One region of the Sphingobacterium sp. NPDC055346 genome, then DNA from elsewhere that is predicted to be linked to it. Evidence: riboswitches for the same ligand, from Rfam matches in the RefSeq annotation. Region 1 holds a riboswitch; the other holds the start of a gene.
The links. A riboswitch is a leader RNA that binds a small molecule or an ion and turns the genes downstream of it on or off. The one in region 1 is predicted to bind thiamine pyrophosphate.
Positions count from the first base shown of each region.

Region 1 (7,967 bases):
TGGCATTCTGCTTTTCGGTGCCTACAAGATTATTCAAAAGGTATTCTCCGAACAGTTCAATCTCTTAAAGGCTTCTTTCAAACAGAACCATGTCATCTCTGTAGGTATCTCAAAAAAAGGTAGGCAACTTTTCCAAAGCCTAAAGGAAGACTATAAGCAAAAAGGAATTGCCATTGAAAAGGAAACAGAGCATGCCGACATCAATTCTGTAAAAAAACAGGGCCACTTAGTGATTATCGGAAATGCCGAAGAAGAAAGTACCCTACTGGAAGCAGGGATCAAACGCGCCTCTTCACTGATCGTCTTCCTAGAAAATGAGCAAACCGTAATTGAAATCATTGAATCTGTTCAGGATATCTACGATAGATCAAAATGTCAGAACGACCTGCTTTGCTTTTTACATATCAGCAACCCAAGGTTGATCGACTTGGTCAAGAACACCGGAATCCATTTAGATAACAACCAAATCCAACTTCGATTCTTCAACATCCACAAGATGTTGGCAAGGCAGTTTTTTTCGCAATTTCCAATAGATCTACAGCGATCCGGTAAGGAACTTTCCGATATCAATAAAATCGTATTTTTAGGCTATGGGGATTTCGCAAAAGCCATGTTGGTCCAAGCCATGAGGATTTTCCATATTTCTGTCGAAAATGACCTAAAAATTGCTGTTTATTCCGAGCAAGCTGAAGAAGACAGGAATTACTTCATCGAGCAATATCCTAAAGCCAATAAGATTTTTCCTATTGAATTCCATAATTTTCAAGGAACCTACAATGAGCTGGTATCTAGGGAGGAATTATTGGATAAAGGCAATGAAACTTTGTTCATTACTGCTTTCGACCAGGACCAAACTAATCTCAATACCGCTTTGGAACTCTTGGACAAAACCCAGAATAGTAAATTCCCGATTTATGTGCTCAATGCTGAAGGAAAAGGTTTGCGGAAGTTGATCCGCTATTCGGAAGAAAGCGATAGGATAAAATTCTTTGGTCAGATGGAAGATATCTGTAACCTTGAATTTATCACGGGCAATAAATTGGACAAATTAGCCCAGGCCATCCATGATGATTATAGAAAATTACTTTCCGGGACCAGTTCAGAAAGTGCACGATACACCTCTGATTGGTTAACCCTGAGCGAAGATGCAAAAGATGCCAGCCGAGCGCAGGCAGACCATATTCCCTATAAGTTTTTATTGACCCATAAAGAATGGCCAGTAAACCAGCCGGATGCAATAGCTTTCAGTGAGGATGAAGTGGAAACCTTGGCCATTATCGAGCATAACCGCTGGATGGCACACCGATATATCAATGGTTGGGACTATGGGGAAGTACGAAATGATGAGCTTAAACTCCACCCCTCCCTGATTCCTTGGGAAATCTTGAGCGAAAGTGAAAAACAGAAAGATCGAGACACCATCCTTAGAATTAAGATTCTTTTGAACGAAAAATAAAGCTATAGCCCAAGAATTTGTCTTTGCAGATTGTTTGGGCTATATTTGATTGGCTTTAGGGGTATTCTAATAGGAATTGAGACAGACCCTTTGAACCTGATACGGTTAAAACCGTCGTAGGGAAAAGCAAAATTGCTTGGCAAACCTAATTGCCTATTCCCTCCCTTCAGCCATTATTGTTTTTAATTTTTCAAATAATGGAAAACGACATTTATCATTTATTGACTCAAGTCCGAGAAAAATCTCCACTCGTTCAAAACATTACAAATTTTGTGGTCATGAACAATACCGCAAATGCCCTTCTAGCACTTGGTGCATCTCCAATTATGGTCCATGCCGAAGAGGAATTAGAGGAAGTCCTCAGTTTATGCAATGCCCTTGTCATCAACATCGGTACCCTAAGCAAACCATGGGCAGAAAATATGATCCTGGCCGCAAAGCTGGCCAACAAATTAGCTAAACCTTGGGTATTGGATCCGGTTGGTGCAGGTATCTCTACCCTACGCAATGAAACGCTAAAATCACTATTGGAATTAAAACCAACGGTCATTCGTGGGAATGCTTCTGAAATTATCGCCCTTCAGAACTTTAACAATAAAAGTGCTAAAGGTGTGGACAGCACCCAATCAAGCAGCTCGGCCCTAGATGCTGGAAAGTTACTGCAAGAGGAAACGGGATCCATAGTTTGTATTTCCGGTGCCACTGATTATGTCATTTCAAAGGATGAAATCACCGAAATCAAAAACGGCACCTCCGTGATGACCAAGGTAACTGGAATGGGCTGTACGGCTTCCGCAATAACCGCAGCATTCATTGGCTTAGCAAAAGACCCCTACCAAGAAGCTGTCGCTGGTATTGCCATCACTAGTCTTGCAGGCGAATTGGCTGCCAAAATATCGAAAGGCCCAGGTAGCCTTCAGCTCAATTTTTATGACATCCTTTACAATCTTGCCAAAGAACAGATTTTAGGCAACTTAAAACTAAAAAAATATGCCAATCCATCCTGATTTCCCCTACCCCCTTTATTTGGTGATTTCAGAAAAAGATTGTGTTAAAATGAATTGGCTGCAAGTTGCGGAAGAAGCCATATTGGGCGGAGTGGATATCATTCAATTGCGTGAAAAAGAACTCAGCCATACGGAATATTTGAACAAGGCAAAGGCACTGAAAAAAATTACAGGCCAATACCAGATTCCTTTGATCATCAACGATGCTCCTGAAATTGCAGTTGAAATCCATGCTTGGGGCGTTCATGTTGGCCTTTCGGATACACAGCCCCTGGACATAGCTGAAAAATATGGAGATATCCTGAAAATTGGCTGGTCATTGGAATACCAAGATCAACTGGAAAGTCCTCAAATGGCCCCAACCCATCATCTGGGGCTCAGCCCTATTTTTAAAACAGCGACAAAGACCAATACTGTGACCACTTGGGGTATTCACGGTATACAAGAAATAAAACTAAAAGCCGATAAACCGCTGATCGCTATCGGTGGTATGAACCAGGACAATGCTGGACAGGCATTTCAAGCCGGCGCAAATTCCATTGCTGTCGTTTCTGCAATTTGCGGCAGTTCAGACCCAAGAAAAGCAGCCGAACTGTTGAAAGGATTATTAAAATGAAAGAAAACAAAAAATATAAAGTACCAACTGTTCTCAGTATAGCGGGCTTTGACGGCAGTGGTGGTGCCGGCATCCAAGCTGACACCAAAACCATTTCATCCCTAGGTTGCTATGCCATGAATGTATTGACGGCTTTGCCGGTACAAAATACCCAAGGGGTGAAGAACATTTTCGACATCCCTGTTGAGGCTGTAAATGAGCAATTAGATTGTCTCTTTGAAGATATCTATCCCGACAGCATCAAAATAGGGATGGTACATAATAGCAAATTGGTCGAAACCATTGCTAATTCCCTGAAAGATTATAAAGGCAGCATCGTCTTTGACCCGGTTATGGTTTCCACTAGCGGACATCGGCTGATCCATGAAGAAACCATAGCGGCCATTAAAGAACTATTGTTTCCGATAGCCCAAATCATTACCCCTAATCTTGATGAAGTTTCCGTATTGGTGGGTAGAGAAATCAGCAGCGTACATGCGATGGTAGAAGTCGCTGATGAAATCTTGAGTTTAGGCTGTAATGCTGCACTATTAAAAGGTGGACATCTTCAAAGCGATATACTCACCAGTATATTGATCCAGAAAAACCATGCAGCGCAATATTTCGAATCTAAACGTGTGAATACCAAGAACACACACGGCTCAGGCTGTTCGCTTTCCTCTGCCATTGCATCATTCCTTGCCCGTGGCTATCACTTGGAACAATCCACCGAAAATGCTCTCATGTATATCAACAGTGCCATAAAAGGAAGCAAAGATCTGCTGATAGGAAAAGGAAATGGACCACTGAATCACTTTTTTAACCCTCAAAGACTCATTAAATATGAAATGGACTGATCAAGCTTGGGAAGCTATCCAACCCATCTATCATGAAATATTGAAAATGCCCTTTATCGAAGAATTGAAAAACGGAACCCTCCCATTGGAAAAGTTTCAGTTCTATATGCTACAGGATGCCAAATACCTCGAACATTATGGACGAGCACTTGCGGCACTCGGTTCAAAGGCAGAGGACAATGAAATGGCCTTGGACTTCTTTGAATTTGGCAAGAATGCCTTGATCGTGGAAAGAGCTTTACATGAGGCTTATTTCAAGCAATTCAAGCTTGAACCCAATCAAGAGATTACGATAGAGCCCGTTTGTCACCATTATATTCACTTCTTGAAAAGTACGGTGGCCTATGATCCCATAGAGGTAGCTACGGCAGCCATCTTACCTTGCTTTTGGATTTACAAAGAAGTGGGAGACCATATCTATCAAAACCAGAATTCAGATAATAACCCTTACAAGAATTGGATTGAGACCTATAGTGGCGATGAATTTGCCGAAGGTGTGAAAAAAGCCCTACAGTATAGTGATTACATGGCAGAAAACAGCACAGATAAAGGTAGAAAAGCCATGCTTGAAGTCTTTATTGCCGCAAGTAGATTGGAATTTAATTTCTGGGATGCTGCTTATCGGAATATAAAATGGTAAGCAATTCTTGAATTTTGGGCCAACTATTAAGATACAAAAAAAAGTACAATATTAGCGCGGTAAAGATCATTTATTAACGTAATTAATCTCCTGTTTTTGGCGCAATGCAAACATGATATTTGAGTAAAGGATTAAGCAAACCATTAAAATCAAATATCATGAAACAAAGAGTTCCAGTATCGCAGATTATGACAACCGAGTTGATCACATTGACTCCAAAAGATAGCTTATATGAGGCGGAGAAACTATTCAAGAAACATAATATCCGTCACTTGCCTATTGTAGAGGGCAAAAAATTAGTTGGGGTAGTCAGTTATTCTGATTTATTGAAAATTAGCTATGCGGATGTAAACGAAGAGGATGATATCGAAACTATCGTTTATGATATGTACAGCATTCCGCAGTTAATGGCTAAATCACCATTGACGGTAGATCCTGAAGCGACCATAAAGGAAGTGACAGAAACCCTTTCTCAAGTTTCTTTCCACTCCATTCCAGTCGTGGACGGTGAAGACCTTGTAGGGATAGTAACTACAACAGATCTCTTAAAATATTTTATCGATCAATATTAGTATTTTGTTAATAATTAATTTTCAGCTGTAGACCAAATGGGTTTACAGCTGAAATTTTTTATAAGGAAATTTATTATTACAAAAACTCTTAGTAAGGTAGCTTTTGGCGCAGTTTTTGGGCATTTTTGAATATAAAATTTATGTTATATGAAACAACTATGCTTACTTGCTGGAACCGCAGCATTATTGACATTCGGTTCTTGTACTTCAAACGCTAATAAACAATTGGAATCTAAAGATTCAAGTGAAACGGTATTGACAGATTCTAACCCCGTTGACAGCACACATACATCCCAAAATTCGGTTGATTGGGCGGGTACCTATTCTGGCGTATTTCCTTGCGCTGACTGTCCAGGAATCAAAACTACGGTGACCTTAAACTCCGATGAAACCTTTACCTATGAAGGTGAATATCAAGAAAGAGACACTAAAATTGAGGATACCGGTAAATTTATGTGGCATGACAACGGCAGTGTCGTTCATTTAGTAGGTAAAGAAGTAAACATGAAACTAAAAGTTGGCGAAAACCAATTGTTCTCCCTAGACCAAGATGGAAAACCTATCGACGGTCCTTTGAAAGACAATTATATCTTGAAAAAAGTAACTCAATAGTATTGAGTTTATAGATATTGTACAGAGCTGGTTTGAAAAAATCAGCTCTTTTTATTTTTGCCCCAATGGGAAATGTCATTATGTTAAGTTTTTTTAGTCATCCTGAGGTTCATCCGAAGGATCTCGGAACATTGCAAACCTAATTTTGTGAATAATGCATTGGCGTACAGTTTTTCTATCTTCAATAGTTTGTACTGGCGAACAATTCCTAAATCTTCGGCTAACACCCCATTGTCGTCCTGACGCAGGAAGGATCTCGGAACATAGCAAACCTAATTTTGTGAATAATTGCATTGGCATACTTTCCTTTACCTGCGGTTATCCACCGTTTAGTCATCCTGAGGTTCATCCGAAGGATCTCAGAACATTGCAAACCTAATTTTGTGAATAATTGCATTGGCATACAGTTTTTCTATCTGCAATAGTTTGTACTGGCGAACAGTTCCTAAATCAAAGATTTAGGATGACAGGGTCTTTATATTGAGAACCGTACAGATTCCTCACTATTCGTTCAGAATCAAAATGCGTTAAAGAGGGATTCAGAGTGAAGTGAAGAATCTATTTTTTTATTTTTTGAGGTGTTTGTCATCCCGAAATCGTAAGATGAGGGAACTATTTTTCAAATGAAGAGTGGATACTTCCGAGGCCCATTCGGTAAACTCAGGCTGACACAAAAGGTATGGATAAATATTTCACCCAGGCTGTGGGTTCGCCATTACAAACATCAAATTTCTACAAGGATTCCACCCCCTCTGGGCTTTAATCACACTAAAGGGAGATTTTGATGTTAGGATTGCAGGAGGCGGGCTTATGCAATAAGCCCCAACAAATTCGGCTACCTTTCCAGTGACATAATGGAAATGATCTTGGCCAATCCTCTCATCCCATCCATCCTGGTTCATTCCTAGATCTTGGCCCATCCTCTCATCCCTTCCATCCTGGTTCTACCTACTTCTCTCTTTCAAGATCCCCTTACAGATATCTGCCACCAAAGATGGCCCTTCATAGATAAAACCGGTATAGACTTGGACCAAACTTGCTCCAGCATTTAATTTCTCAATGGCATCCGCAGCAGAATGTATACCACCTACCCCAATGATCGGGAAGGCTTTATTGGATTTATCTGCCAAGTATTGGATTACTTCTGTAGAACGACGGGTCAATGGTTTTCCACTGACGCCACCTGGTTCCTGTACCAACATTCGGTGGCTCTGTAATCCCTCTCTGGCGATGGTAGTATTGGTAGCGATTACCCCTGCGATTTTGGTTTCCATCACGATCTCAACGATATCATCCAATTGGGTAAAGGTCAAATCCGGAGCAATCTTTAGAAGGATAGGCTTTGGGTTTGCCTTTTCCAGGTTCAATTGCTGCAATGTATTCAGGATATGCATAAGCGGTTCTTTTTCCTGAAGATCACGCAAACCCGGTGTATTGGGTGAGCTTACGTTTACCACGAAATAATCCACATAGTCAAACAAAGCCTTGAAGCAATAGATATAGTCATTTACAGCTTCTTCATTTGGTGTAACCTTATTTTTACCGATATTTCCACCGATTAAAACACCGTTTCTCTCCTTTAGGAATTTAAGTTTTCCGGCAGCTACATCAGCACCCTTATTATTGAATCCCATACGGTTGATCAAGGCATGGTCATCGACCAACCTGAACATCCTAGGTTTATCATTTCCAGGTTGCGGCTTTGGTGTAACGGTACCGATTTCAATAAAGCCAAATCCTAGTCTAGCCATATCCTCGATGTATTCTGCATTCTTGTCGAAACCTGCAGCCAACCCTACTGGATTCTTGAAGGTCAAGCCAAAGACCTTGGTTTCTAACCTCGGATCTTCTACACAATACAAGGATTTCAACAATGCTTTTGAACCCCATACTTTATTAAAAAATTTCAAGCCTGAAGTCACATTATGATGCGCTTGTTCAGGGTTCATCGAGAAGAAAAATGGTTTAACTAGCTTATACATGAGTGCAAAGGTAGCCAAAGATGCAGAAATATTCATTACTTTTGCACCCGAAATGATATCTATAAATAACTTAACATTTGAAATTGGCTCAAGGGCATTGTACGATGAGGCAAACTGGCATATCAAACCAGGGGATAAAGCAGGTCTTATCGGTGCTAACGGTACCGGAAAGTCCACTTTATTGAAACTTATCGTAGGGGAATACGCACCTACCAGCGGGACCATATCCATGGCCAAAGACCTAAA
Region 1 covers NZ_JBSHMI010000006.1:310,646-318,612, reverse strand. The annotation lists gene ACWICE_RS14280 (NAD-binding protein) at 1-1,456, shown strand, start outside; TPP riboswitch at 1,504-1,596, shown strand; gene thiM (hydroxyethylthiazole kinase) at 1,654-2,463, shown strand; gene thiE (thiamine phosphate synthase) at 2,447-3,079, shown strand; gene thiD (bifunctional hydroxymethylpyrimidine kinase/phosphomethylpyrimidine kinase) at 3,076-3,915, shown strand; gene tenA (thiaminase II) at 3,902-4,555, shown strand; gene ACWICE_RS14255 (CBS domain-containing protein) at 4,714-5,127, shown strand; gene ACWICE_RS14250 (copper resistance protein NlpE) at 5,275-5,739, shown strand; gene ACWICE_RS14245 (quinone-dependent dihydroorotate dehydrogenase) at 6,684-7,721, opposite strand; gene ACWICE_RS14240 (ABC-F family ATP-binding cassette domain-containing protein) at 7,774-7,967, shown strand, end outside.

Region 2 (7,967 bases), on a different contig from region 1:
TGTAGGTAATTCAGATGAACCGCATTGAAGAAGCTGTCAATCCGCCAATCCTCTAGGCCTAATAGAACGCCTAGACCTATTTTATGGATTCCGGCAGAGCCTATGCGATCTGGTGTTTCTAATCGGAATTTGAAATTGGACTTTTTGCCTTTCGGGTGGTATATTTTATAGACTTCCTCGTGATAGGTTTCTTGATAGACCAACACTGAATGTACTCCTGCCTGATGGAGCATGGCATACTCTTCCTGGGAGAGTGGCTGTACCTCAATGGAGATATTTGAAAAAAAGGGTTTCAAGAGACTGATGGCGTTCAGGAAATATTGGATTTCTACGGTCTTATTGGCTTCTCCCGAAACCAATAGGACATGATTGATCCCCATCTCTTTTAAAGCCATGGCTTCCAAGATGATTTCAGCATTGCTCAAGGTCCTTCGTTTTATTTTGTTGTCCATACTGAAGCCACAGTAGGTACAGATGTTCTGGCATTCATTGCTCAGGTACAAAGGGGCATACAGTTGTATGGTCTTGCCAAAACGCTGTTGGGTCAACTGGCTGCTTAGTTGTGCCATTGGTTCCAAATAAAGTTCTGCAGCAGGTGAGATTAGGTTCAGAAAGTCCATGATAGACTTCTTAGGCCGAATCAGGGATGATTCAACATCGGAGGGTTTGCAATTCTGTATTTTGTTTTGGATTTCTTTCCAGTCGTATTGGTTTAAGGTTTCTTTGATGTCCATCCTGTTATTGATCCATTAAAAAACTAGTTAGTGGAGAAGATGGATTGGCATTGAAGCTCTTGCTTGCTAATCCAGATTCATAAGCCATCCTTCCTGAAATCACGGCCAGCTTGAAAGCTTCGGCCATTTTAATAGGGTCCGAGGCCGTGGCAATTGCAGTGTTCACCAATACGGCATCTGCTCCAATTTCCATGGCTTGGGCAGCATCAGAGGGGGTTCCAATGCCCGCATCGACTACTACCGGTACCTGACTCTGTTCAATGATGATCTCCAAAAAGTCTATGGTCTTTAATCCCTTGTTGCTTCCTATTGGAGAACCTAATGGCATAACAACTGCCGTACCGGCATCCTCCAGTTTTTTACATAAAACAGGGTCAGCATGAATATAGGGCATGATGATAAAACCCTGCTTGGCTAACGCCTCGGTAGCTATTAAAGTTTCGATGGGGTCAGGCATCAAATATCGAGGGTCAGGATGGATTTCAAGTTTGATCCAATTGGTTTCAAAAGCTTCTCTTGCAAGTTGGGCAGCAAAAATTGCTTCTTTTGCATTCCTAGCTCCCGAAGTATTGGGAAGCAAGGCCACATTGGGTAATGACAAGGAATTCAGCAAGGTATCCTCGGCAGATTGGTGATCCACTCTTTTTAACGCTAAGGTGACCAATTCGGTTTGAGAAACTAAAATAGCTTCCTCCATTTGGGAAAGGTTTCCAAATTTTCCAGAACCTAAGAAAAGTCTGGATTGAAATGTTTTATCGGCTATTTTCAACATAATCTTCTATGTAAAATTGATTCATTCTTGAAGTTGCAGAAGGGTCATTTTGAATCAGGCTTGATACAGCCACACCATAAATCCCTGCTTGCAACAATTCGGTTAAGTCCTGTTCTTTTATCCCTCCAATGGCATAAATTGGAGGGTATTGTACCTTTTCATTTTTTAGTCTTTGAATGATTTCCTGGTATCCTGAAAATCCTAGAACTGGACTCAGTTTCTGTTTGGTTGAGGTGAACCGTAATGGTCCAAGACCAATGTAATCGCATTCTTCCTGGATTCTTTGAAGTACATCCTGGAAGCTGTTTGCTGTCCCTCCAATAATTTTTTCATTGCCTAAGACAGCTCTAGCACTTAAAATAGATTCATCCTGCAACCCTAAATGGATTCCATCTGCATCCAGGTCTTTGGCTAAATATAAATGGTCGTTGATGATAAAGGTTGCCTGATAGAGTTCACAGAGCTTTCGGCTCAATTCTGCAAGCTGATGAAGTTCCTTTTCTCTTCCAAATTTCCACCTGAGTTGTAGCCACTTGATTCCTGAATCCAGAGCCTTCCTGATATTTCTTTCCTGGTCCGAAAAAGTTCTTCCATCAGATATGTATTGGATTCGACTTAAGTTAGTTTTCATAGTTGGTCTGCCTTCCATAATGCTAGTTTTTCATTGCAGGAGATCAAATAATTAGTTGGATCAATCTGATTCCAAATGGACCCTAACAAAGCAATTCCGTCCGAACCTTTGCCTAATACTCTTTCCATGTTTTGATATTCAATTCCTCCTAGTCCAATCAAATCGACATCTGCATTGTCCTTTAGTTCAATATCTTCAAAAACATTGTTCGAAATACCGTGTCCAGGCTTTGAGATACTCTGAAAAATAGGGCTAAGAAAGGCGTAAGACCAAGTCTTGTTCAATTCATTGAATTCCTGAATAGAATGCGTGGAGGTCGATAAGATGTAATTTCCATTATACTCCAATTGCTTCCCTCTTATCCGATCATAACTATTGAAATGCAGACGCTCAATGTCCATAAACTCAGTCGCTAGGTGATGGTGGGAGTGAAGTACGATTTTCTTTCTTTGACAAACATCAATATTGTCCAAATACTCCAAAGCCAGCTCATCCGATGAGGCATATTTCCTGAAATGAAATAGCTCCAATCCATTATCTAACATGTTGTTGACATGCAATGGTTCGTTAGGATAATTGCTGTTTGGAGAAACGACTATGATCATAGGTATATTTCTTTTCCACTTTCAATAAATTCCTTCGATTTTTCCAACATCCCTTCTTCGGTTGCCTCCCTGATCTCTTGCGTTATTTTCATGGAACAGAATTTAGGGCCGCACATCGAACAGAAATGAGCCACCTTTGCTGCATCTGCAGGTAAAGTTTCGTCATGAAACTCTCTTGCGGTATCAGGATCGAGTGAAAGGTTAAATTGGTCCTCCCATCTGAATTCGAATCTCGCTTTGCTCAATGCATTGTCTCTGTATTGGGCGCCAGGGTGTCCTTTGGCCAAATCTGCAGCATGGGCAGCAAGTTTATAGGTGATTACTCCGTCCTTAACGTCTTTTTTATTGGGAAGGCCTAAGTGTTCTTTTGGTGTTACGTAGCACAGCATAGCACATCCGTACCAACCGATCATTGCAGCGCCAATAGCTGAGGTGATATGGTCATAGCCGGGAGCAATATCCGTTGTCAATGGACCTAAGGTATAAAATGGAGCCTCATCACATTCTTCCAATTGCTTTTCCATATTCTCTTTGATCATGTGCATAGGGACATGTCCTGGGCCTTCTATCATCACCTGAACATCATGCTTCCAAGCTATTTTAGTCAGTTCTCCTAAGGTTTCCAATTCTGCAAATTGAGCCTCATCGTTGGCATCGGCAATAGAGCCTGGTCTTAATCCATCACCTAAAGAGAAGGCTACATCATACTTTTTCATGATTTCGCATATCTCCTCAAAATGCGTATACAGGAAATTCTCTTTATGATGGTATAGGCACCACTTAGCCATAATTGAACCACCTCTAGAAACAATTCCTGTTACCCTTTTCGCCGTTAAATGGATATATCTCAACAGGACACCCGCATGTATCGTAAAGTAGGAAACACCCTGTTCTGCTTGCTCAATGAGAGTATCCTTGAAAATCTCCCAGGTCAGATCTTCCGGCACACCTTTAACTTTTTCTAAAGCTTGATAGATAGGAACTGTACCTATTGGTACTGGAGAATTTCGGATAATCCACTCGCGAGTTTCATGGATGTTCTTTCCAGTAGAGAGGTCCATGATCGTGTCGGCGCCCCATCGGCATGCCCAGACTGCTTTCTCCACTTCCTCTTCGATACTGGAACTTACAGCGCTGTTTCCGATATTGGCGTTGATCTTCACCAAGAAATTGCGGCCAATGATCATAGGTTCACTTTCCGGATGGTTAATATTATTTGGAATGATTGCCCTTCCGGCTGCGATTTCATCCCGCACAAATTCAGGGCTGATCCGTTTTGGCGTATTGGCACCAAAGCTTTCACCTTTATGTTGTTCAGCCATTCCTTTCGTAGCGGCCTGTAATTGTTCAATTCTTTGGTTCTCACGAATGGCGACATATTCCATTTCCGCAGTGATGATCCCTTTCTTAGCATAGTGCAGCTGGGTTACATTTTGTCCATCTGCTGCTCTTTTTGGTTTATGATTGTAAGAAAAACGCAGTTCATCCAAGTTGGGATCATGGAGTCTTTTTTGTCCGTACTCGGAACTGATGCCCTCCAAAATCTCAACGTCATTGCGGTCTAAAATCCATTGTTCCCTGATCCTATCCAAGCCTTTACGGATATCGATTTCAGAATTCACATCTGTATATGGACCAGAAGTATCGTAAATCGTAATTGGAGGGTTGATTTCAAGACCACCCTTGCTCAACTTGGTTGGGCTCAGGGATATTTCACGCATTGCAACTTGGATAGGGTATAGGTTACCTGGAATATAAACCTTTTTGGAATTTGGAAAAGCATTGGTTGTAATCTTTTGTTCTGTCATGTCTTCAAATATTTAAGGGTTATCCGCCTTGAGTTGCGGTTATGATTAGGATAGAATCAGTATCAGTCAATAAGGTATCCGACCATTTGTCTCTAGGGATGACTTGGTTATTTAGGGCAACAGCAACACCTTTGGTTTTGCCTTTAAGCTCCAAATCCATTAATTCCTCCAAGGTAAATGGAGATCTCTTGTACTGTTTTGTCTGATTATTGATAATAAGTAACATTCCTGAATAGTTATTTAAGCATTAATGCTTTAGGAATGTCTACTTTAGGTACAGGACGCACCCATGAATGACATTTTACTTTTCCCTACGCTAGTATGATCTAGATCAGGTTATAAGGGTAAAATCTCAGCCTGCAATTAATGCAGACACCCCTAAAGCGTTGGCAAGTTAGCTAAATGAGTTAACTAAAAGAAATTATTTGTGATTATAATACAATTTACAGGTTGCTTCTTTACCGAGAAGAAACCTCAAGATATCCCTAAAACTACTTTAGGATCAATCTTTCAGCAGGGTTTTTCTCTTTAAATTCTTTGTAGTATTTCTTGATATACACATGCAGGTCATAGTTGGTCCAATATTGGGCAGTTTCGAAATCAGGTCTATATTCCACCATAAACTGTTCCAGTTCTTCATCGTCCATGGGGATAATATCGCTGATGCTTGCTTTGTTGAAGATTTGGTCCACTTCCATATTTTTGATTTCTTGTTGCATAAAAGCATTGAACCTTCTCGCGTTTCTACCAGATTTACTGAATTTTTCGTAGAAGTAAGTAACGGTTGGCATGCCAAAGGGTAGAAGCAGGTACCATGGTGGTTCACCGGAGTAATATAGTCCCCCTTTAACGTTGATATCTTTTTTCATGCTTTCCAGTTCCTTCAGCTTTGCAGCTTTGGTATTCCCCATGACGACGATCTCTTCTAGCACGATGGATTTTTTCTGTAGGAAAACATGCTGCTTTAGATCTTCAGCCAAGATACTGAGGCTATTCCAATGCGGATGGACAAAGGTTATGCTATCAGACGGGCGGGCATCGATGCCAAAGGAACCATCAAAATCTGATCGCAGCGTTTGTTTTGTTCTTTGGTTAATGACATCCACATTTTTGATCAACAGACTGCTGTCATTGGAGTAAACTGTGCCGGTATACCTCTTTTGAGCTTGGGAAAATGCCACCAAACTATAAAGGAACAAAAGGAAGGAAATAATAATCGGTTTTAATGCCATAGCTCTAATATTAAGCTTTCATTTTCTTTAGGTGAAAATAATTCATCTAGTCTAATTTACTAAATCTAAAGGCTTAGAATGACAGTAATAACTATATTTAACATATTGGTTAAGAAAATTAAATATAGGAAGTCGTTTGGGGAATTAATTATTCACATTTCGCCGGTTTAATAAAAATGAAAGGCTATTTTTGGATTCAATTTTAAAAAGAGCGATTGACCATGTTTGCCAAAATCCGAAACACCAATATTGCTGTTGCTGCTGCCATCTTATCCATGATCTGTGTGCAAGGGGGAGCATCATTCGCGAAGCAGTTGTTTCCGGCCATTGGTCCCATTGCGACAACAACCTTGAGGATTGGCTTATCTGCCATTCTGCTCTATGCGATCAATAGGCCGAAGCTACGTACCTTCAACAAGCAACAATGGATGTACTGTGGTCTTTACGGAATCGGCATTGCCGTCATGAACCTCATTTTTTATATGGCCATCCAAAGAATCCCATTGGGCTTAGGTGTTACCATTGAATTCGTAGGACCTCTGTTCTTGGCCTTTGTCCTATCAAAGAAATGGACAGATGTCATCTGGGCAGTATTGGCGTTGACAGGAATTTTACTGATCGTTCCTTGGAAGAGCAATGGCATCGATCCGATAGGATTGGGATTAGCCTTACTTGCAGGGGTCTTCTGGGCCGTTTATATCCTGATGGGGGCCAAGCTTTCCAAAGTTATGGAGGGTAAACAGGCAGTTACTACCGGGATGATGATCGCAACGGTCTTTATAGTTCCATTTGCCTTAATGGATGGCGCGATATTGAACATCAATACTGGGCAATTTTCCAAAGGGCTTCTCGTGGCCATCTTATCTTCTGCATTGCCGTTTTCATTAGACATGATGGCCTTGGGAAGACTGCCAGCCAAAACATTCAGCATCTTGACCAGTCTGCAGCCTGCATTCGGTGCACTCTCTGGACTGATATTTTTACATGAATACCTCAGTATCAATCAATGGGTGTCTGTCTTATGTGTGGTATTGGCAAGTATAGGGACGACAATTTTTTCTCGAAAACAGGAAAAGCTTGAACTATAAATAAAAAATTCCAACAAAAAAATCCATGAAATGTTCAAAGGGTATAAACAAATTTTCAATGATATGCCCAGAGAAAAAACACCCCAGATAAAAAAACCAAAAACCTATGATGCATTGGTAGATAAGGGGATGAGTAAAGAAAAAGCTGCCCGAATCTCAAATGCACAGGCTGCTGGTACCATCGATCATAATTCTAAAAAGCTGGAAGAAAGATCAAAATCTGATTTATTGGCAGAAGCAAAAGAAATCGGTATAAAAAATCGTCACAGCATGAATAAGGGACAGCTTATCAAAGAAATCAGAGGACATTAACAGTCCTCTTTTTTTATCCTCCTAAATTTACTACGCGATTTAGGGAATCTAAGCTTGCAGTACATTTTTCATTAGCTTTCGTGCCTATGACTTGAGTATCGCTCTCTTCGACATCATAGCCTTTGCTCTTCAGGTAATGGATCAACGTATTCCTATGATCGACTTCAAAGTTTGAGATTACCTGCGGGAAGGTTGTGAATATTCTGTAATGATTATCTTTTCTGTTCTGTTGGATTAACTCTGATTTTACGGTCATGAGCATGACCCCACTGCCATAATCTGCTAGGTAATAGGCGTCGGCATCAAACATTCCGACTGCGATTAGGCCCAATCGATGTAAGTCTTCCTGTTTGATCGAAAATTCAGGAGTCCTCAATTGATCTATTTTATTTTTCACACCAAACTCCTTCAATGCTTTCGCATCAATTAGGAGGTTTTCAGGTAAGTTTGATTGACTATTTGCCCATGACCAAAGCCAAGTGTTCACAGAATAAGAAAAGCTCCCAATAATCTGCAATGGAAACTCAAGTCCATCACCAAAAGTGATTGACCCACGTGTCAAATCCGCATCCCAGCTCTTGTCTTCAATTAATTCCGAAAAGTCCACTTGCTTTTCAAATCCATAAGCTGCATAACTCTCAAATAATTCTTTCTCCGTTTTTATTGGCTCAATTATAGGGCTTTCTTTGCTGGTTGGTTGTTCTGATTTTTCATTTTCCTGTTTAGGTGTAGGTTTTCCAAATAACCTATTTAAAAATCCCATAATATATTACTTTACTGTGTTA
Region 2 covers NZ_JBSHMI010000003.1:327,543-335,509, forward strand. The annotation lists gene thiH (2-iminoacetate synthase ThiH) at 1-734, opposite strand, end outside; gene ACWICE_RS08370 (thiazole synthase) at 739-1,506, opposite strand; gene thiE (thiamine phosphate synthase) at 1,487-2,137, opposite strand; gene ACWICE_RS08380 (thiamine phosphate synthase) at 2,134-2,742, opposite strand; gene thiC (phosphomethylpyrimidine synthase ThiC) at 2,739-4,550, opposite strand; gene thiS (sulfur carrier protein ThiS) at 4,570-4,776, opposite strand; TPP riboswitch at 4,842-4,940, opposite strand; gene ACWICE_RS08395 (hypothetical protein) at 5,042-5,782, opposite strand; gene ACWICE_RS08400 (EamA family transporter) at 6,004-6,870, shown strand; gene ACWICE_RS08405 (DUF7218 family protein) at 6,934-7,182, shown strand; gene ACWICE_RS08410 (DUF6882 domain-containing protein) at 7,196-7,945, opposite strand.
Region 2: another riboswitch for thiamine pyrophosphate. It lies ahead of thiS (sulfur carrier protein ThiS); the one in region 1 lies ahead of thiM (hydroxyethylthiazole kinase).